Regions from separate parts of the Pediococcus sp. EKM201D genome, predicted to be linked through region 2. Evidence: a T-box and tRNA genes for the amino acid it is inferred to sense, from the RefSeq annotation. Region 2 holds a T-box; the other holds one or more tRNA genes.

Region 1 (3,195 bases), on a different contig from region 2:
CAGCTAAAAACGCTACGATAACGACTAAAATCATTTGAATTGCATTCAATGCCATGATTATTAATCCTCCGTTATAATTAAATTATTTTTTTGCGTTAAGCTCATCTTGAGCTTTCTTCATAATTGCATCCATATTGTCTTTTGAATCGGTTGGAACTTTACGAACATCAAGTTCAACGTTCATGTCTTCCAACTTCTTGTAAGTATCAATATCATTTTGGTCAAAAGCCAATACCTTATTAGGTTGAACTTTACCAGGTGAATGTGCCATTGAACCAACGTTTAATGACTTAAGTGGAACGCCACCTTCGATTGCTCTCAAAGCATCTTGTGGTGTTTCAAATAATAGCATGGCACGGGTTCCACCAAAATGTTGATCATCCTTAGCAAGTTTAATCATTTGATCAATAGGAACGATATGAGCCTTAACTCCTGATGGAGCAGCTTGCTTGATCATTGAAGAACGAAGTTCATCTTTAGCAACGTTATCAGAAACAACGATGATTCGATCTGGTTTAGTCGTCTTTGTCCAAGCTGTAGCAACTTGTCCATGAAGTAAACGAGTATCGATACGAGCTAAGACATAATCGAAGTGTCCTGGACGACCAGAAGCAACTTGTGCGCTTTCTGCTGCCTTTGGAGCTTCTTCTGGTTGAAGAGCTTCGGGACGAACCTTAACCCCTTCTTTAGCAGTTTCAATGATATGAGCAGCAATTTCTTGTGCTGATTCCATTGATAAACGTGAAGCATAAGCTTCGATTAGCATTGGCAAGTTCAAACCGGCAACGATTGCCCATTTGTCCTTGTGTTCTTCAAACAAGTTGTTAACTTGATTAAATGGAGTGCCTCCCCATAGGTCGACTAAGAATAATACTTCGTCTTGGTTACTAAAAGAAGCAACTGCTTCTTGAAGTTTTGCTCTGATATCGTCAGGGCCTTCACTTGGCATTAATGTAACAGCTTTAACGTCTTCTTGTTCACCGAAGATCATTGAACCTGATTGCAAAATACCTTTAGCAAATTCGCCGTGACTAGCAATGATAATTCCAACCATCTGTCTGTATACCTCCCATATTATATTGTTACAGCTTAATCAAAAAATAAATAAAATAAGTTCTAAAACCTGTAACTTAAATCTAAATTGAACGTTTATTCGTTTGGAAACCAACTTAAATTAAAATTTTCAAAAAACGCTTTCAATTATCTAGGATAAAAGATGGGACTGATTAATCCCATCGTGTTTTTCAAAGTTTAAGTTTTAATTTAAAATGGCTTCTCCTCAGATAAACATCCATCCATCAAAGTGGTTAAACCCGCTTCGATGTGCGAAACACATTGATAATTCAACATATTTTGCATTCACCTATATATAAGCAAATACCGTGCCAAAATACACTAATGATTAAATACCGTAGAATCAGCATTCTTATTAATACACATCGATACTAATACACTAATTGTGTATTAAAAAGTGTGTCAATATTGAAACAGTTCTTAGAAACACAAAAAGGACTCCTATTTCTAGGAGTCCTTTTTTATTGATGCGGCCAAGAGGGTTCGAACCTCCACCCGAGTAAATTCGGACAGGATCCTTAATCCTGCGCGTCTGCCAGTTCCGCCATGGCCGCAAAAGCTTACTAGATAATAGTATCAAATCTACCTACTGCTAGCAAGACTTTTTTTACGTTTTATTTTAAAAAATCTAATTTATAATAATTTGAGTCGTCCGCGACACTTGCTACACACATACTTGCGTGTATTAATCCGCCTTTGTCGGGGGTATTGTAATCCACAACCTTGGCATTGATATAGTAACTTGGGAGGAGTTCGCCGACGCTTAGAGGTGGTTGGAGCATACCTTAATCCTCCCACCGCTCGTAACAACTGCTGAAAATGTGGGTTTCGATGATCTGGTTTCTCGTTTAACATATGCACAAAATAATGCACTAGTTCATGTTTAATAACCCCGATCAAGGTCGCTTCATCGAATTCTTCCAGCATCAACGGATTAATATCAATATGATGATCATTTAGATGATAGCGACCACCAGTGGTTTTTAAACGTTGATTAAAGACCACCTTATACGGAAAACTTTTGCCAAAGGACTCTTGAGCAATGCGTTGAGTTAATTGTTGCAATTCTAAATCTGTCATTTTAATCCTTAGGAATCATTGTTAATTGAATTCGGTGGCGTTCAACGTCTACACTTTCAACCCAAACTTTAACAATATCCCCGACCGCAACCACATCGCTGGGTTGCTTTACAAAACCTTTCTTTAGTTTTGAGATGTGGACTAAACCGTCCTGTTTAACCCCAATATCTACAAATGCTCCGAAATCAATTACATTTCGTACTGTCCCTTGAAGTTCCATCCCTGGTTTAAGGTCCTCTAGCGTTAGAACATCTGATCGAAGTAATGGCGCCGGCATTTCATCTCGCAAATCACGTCCCGGTTTCTGTAATTCGGCGATAATATCAGCTAAAGTTTCCCAGCCAACGTTAAGCTGTTCAGCGACTGCTTTAACCTGCACTCCCTGTAGTTTTTCGTTAACTTCCGCTTTACCAATGTCTTGCAATTTTAGTCCCAATAACTGCACTAATTGTTTAACAACTGCATAACTTTCAGGATGGATTCCGGTATTATCCAAAATATCATCTCCATCAACAATTCTCAAAAAACCAATTGCTTGTTCATAGGCTTTAGGTCCTAAGCGAGGGACTTTTTTTAATTGTTTGCGAGAATGATAGCTTCCATTTTCCTCTCGAAAATTAACAATATTTTTAGCGGTTGTTTTAGTTAACCCCGAAATATGGGTTAGCAACTCTGGGCTAGCAGTATTTAAATTAACTCCAACTTGGTTAACGGCCGTTTCAACGACGTTATCAAGTTGTTCATGTAAATCTTTTTGCGCAACATCATGTTGATATTGACCGACTCCAACTGCTTGAGGATCGATCTTAATCAATTCTGCTAAAGGATCTTGTAAGCGTCGTCCAATACTAATCGCACTTCTTTCTTCAACTTGAAGATCTGGAAATGCCTCTCGGGCTTCGTTACTAGCAGAATAAACTGACGCTCCTGCTTCATTGACAATTACATAATAGATGGGACGCTTAATTTCTTTAATTAAATTAGCTACAAATTCTTCTGATTCGCGACTTGCTGTTCCGTTTCCAATTGCAATCATTTCAA
Region 2 (3,195 bases):
TTCATCTTCTGGAATCAAGGTTGTTTCTCCATCTTCCCAATGAATTACAGGGATTGGTTCACCCCAGTAGCGTTGACGAGAGAAGACCCAGTCACGAAGACGATAGTTAACCTTCTTATGACCAACTCCATGTTCTTCCAACCAGCTAATCATGGTATCAATAGCCGTCTGCTTATCCATCCCATCTAGGAATCCAGAGTTAATTAGCCCGCCTTCGCTGTCCAATACTCCATCTTCAAGATTGCCACCTTCATAAACTGGCACCATATCTATCTTGAATTTCTTAGCAAATTCGTAGTCACGGCCATCATGAGCAGGAACAGCCATCACTGCTCCAGTTCCGTATGAAGCCAATACGTAATCACTAATCCAAACTGGAATTTTCTTACCATTAACAGGGTTAACCGCGTATGCTCCCGTGAAGACTCCCGTCTTGTCTTTATTCAAATCCGTCCGTTCAAGATCTGATTTAGTTGCAACAGCTTTCTTGTATTCTTCAACGGCAGCTTTACTTTCTGGAGTTGTAATTTGGTCAACGAGGTCATGTTCTGGTGAAATTACCAAGTATGTTGCGCCAAATAATGTATCTGGACGCGTTGTAAATACTTCAATTTGTTTTTCGCTATCTTCAACATTAAAGAAGACGCTAGCCCCCACTGAACGACCAATCCAGTTTTTTTGCATTTCTTTAATACTATCGGGCCAATCTACCAGGTCCAAATCGTCAATCAAACGGTCGGCGTAAGCTGTAATTTTAAGAATCCATTGTTTCATTGGTTTACGATAAACGGGGAACCCACCACGTTCTGTCTTACCATCCACAACTTCTTCGTTAGCAACTACCGTTCCACCCATTAAATCAGGAGCCCAGTTTACCAGCGTTTCTTTTTCATAAGCTAAGCCCTTCTTGTAGAGTTGCTCAAAAATCCATTGAGTCCACTTGTAGTAAGCTGGATCAGTTGTATTAACTTCTCGCGACCAGTCATAAGAAAAACCAAGTGATTGGATTTGACGCTTAAAGTTTTGAATATTCTTAGCTGTAAAATCACGCGGATTGTTACCTGTCTTCATCGCATATTGTTCTGCTGGAAGACCAAAAGCATCCCATCCCATTGGATGAAGTACTTTGTAACCTTGCATCCGTTTCATTCGTGACATAATATCTGTTGCTGTATATCCTTCAGGATGGCCCACATGGAGTCCTTGACCTGATGGATAAGGGAACATGTCTAATGCATAATATTTAGGTTTGTCTGCATCTTCGACCGTCTTAAAAGTCTCATTGTCGCTCCAGAATTGCTGCCACTTCTGTTCGATATCTTTATGATTATAAGCCATAGTTTCCTCCATTATTATATTTGTCGATAAAAAAAACCTAAGGATTCTAAAAAAGAATCCTTAGGACGAAAAGTTCCGCGGTACCACCTATGTTTTGCAAAATGCACACTTGAATACCTTAACGCGGAAAACGACAATCTCTACTTAGGTTCAAGATTGTTAATTTTAAAGACGAGTTCGTTGAAAGTCATTCCGAATTTCCACTAGCCATTCGGTCTCTTAAAATGTCCATCCCAACTACTACTTCTTTTATCGACAATATTTAGTTAGGTTTATCATACCAATCTCCACGCTGCATTACAACTCAATATGCTAAAATTAATTATGAAGTTAAAGGAGAAACGTATGCACAGCAGAAAATATACTCATTTATTAATCAATATTCTACCTACGCTTTTATTTATCTTAATCGTAAGTTTAGTTATTTTTAAGCCCAGATGGGTACACGCCTATGACAACAGCATCAGTAGTCTGGTGCAATCTGTCCGAACGCCTGGATTCAATCAAGTGGTCAGCATCTATACCCAGCTAGGTAATTCTATTCCTTACATAATTATCAGCTTGATAGTCTGCTTAATTTTAATTCTAAAGCACCTAAAGAAAGCCGCTTTATTCTTGGCTTGTAATATTGTCCTCGGAAATGGACTTAATCATTTAATTAAACAAATCATTCAACGCCAACGCCCCGAATTCCGTTTAATCAGTATTGGTGGTTATAGTTTTCCTAGTGGTCATTCAGTGGCGGCTATGGTTTTATTTGGAAGCCTAATTTTTATCACTTTCCAAGTTGTCCATCATCAATTAAAACGAAACTTACTAGCATTAATCTACTTAATTCTAATGCTAGGCATTGGCCTATCCCGAATTTATTTAAACGTTCATTTTCCAACGGATGTTACGGCGGGATTCTTACTTGGTTTAATCGTTCTTCAATTTACAACCTATCTCTTTTATGGAAGGAAAATTAAAAATGCTTGATAATGCCATGCAATACAGTCATCAATTACTAACTGAAATTGTTCAACCCGGCGATGTGGTAATCGATGCCACTATGGGAAATGGTCATGACACTTTATTTTTAAGTGAATTGGTTCAAAGCACTGGCCGAGTTTTTAGTTTTGATGTTCAAAAAGCAGCTTTAGAGCAAACTCGAGCCCTATTTGAGCACCAGCATCAACCCTTAACTAATGTTGAACTAATCCATGCTAGTCATGATCAAATTGACCATTATGTCACCGAACCCATTACTGGGGCCATCTTTAATCTAGGATATTTACCGGGCGGAGATAAATCAATTATTACTCATCCCACTTCCACTATCTCGGCAGTCCAACAAAGTTTAAATCAGTTAAAAATTGGTGGTCGTATTATCCTAGTTTGTTACTACGGTCATCCTGGAGGTCAAGAAGAATTACAACAATTACTTTCATTTGTAGCTGAACTCGACCAACATCACTATTCGTGTTTACGCTATGAATTCATCAACCAGATTAATAATCCGCCCATTTTATTGTGTATTGAGCGTAAAAAATAATGGATTTAGAAGGCTAGCCTCTCAGCTAGGTTCTAAATCCATTTTTTTAAATATTATCTTTGGAGCGACGGTCAAACGCATTAATGATTAAAGCAACCACAATCAAAATAAAGCAACCAATGTAGATATTATGCAAAGCTTGATATAAAACATTTCTCAACGTTGGCAATAACGTTTCTGGTAAAGTTTTAGCCGTTTGAGGATTGATAACTTTGTTCATCATATCCATATTAATTTTAGGGTTCGCCTTAACTCCGGCATTCATCGTCCCATTCATAATGATTCCGAAAACGGACATCATAATGGTTTGGCCCAGTGTCTTA

What was found. The T-box of region 2 lies ahead of leuS (leucine--tRNA ligase). A T-box ahead of a tRNA ligase gene usually reads a tRNA of that ligase, here a tRNA-Leu.
Region 1: it has a tRNA-Leu gene. The T-box ahead of leuS (leucine--tRNA ligase) is inferred to sense a tRNA for this amino acid. The anticodon was not compared.

The regions. Positions count from the first base shown of each region.
Region 1 covers NZ_JAALFK010000003.1:269,994-273,188, forward strand. Annotated here, with positions in the region: gene HFC68_RS06385 (PTS mannose/fructose/sorbose transporter subunit IIC) at 1-55, opposite strand, end outside; gene HFC68_RS06390 (mannose/fructose/sorbose PTS transporter subunit IIA) at 83-1,054, opposite strand; tRNA gene HFC68_RS06395 (tRNA-Leu) at 1,543-1,628, opposite strand; gene HFC68_RS06400 (SprT family protein) at 1,708-2,154, opposite strand; gene HFC68_RS06405 (Tex family protein) at 2,156-3,195, opposite strand, start outside.
Region 2 covers NZ_JAALFK010000001.1:523,105-526,299, forward strand. Annotated here, with positions in the region: gene leuS (leucine--tRNA ligase) at 1-1,338, opposite strand, end outside; T-box leader at 1,397-1,601, opposite strand; gene HFC68_RS02770 (phosphatase PAP2 family protein) at 1,684-2,316, shown strand; gene HFC68_RS02775 (class I SAM-dependent methyltransferase) at 2,309-2,872, shown strand; gene HFC68_RS02780 (MDR family MFS transporter) at 2,919-3,195, opposite strand, start outside.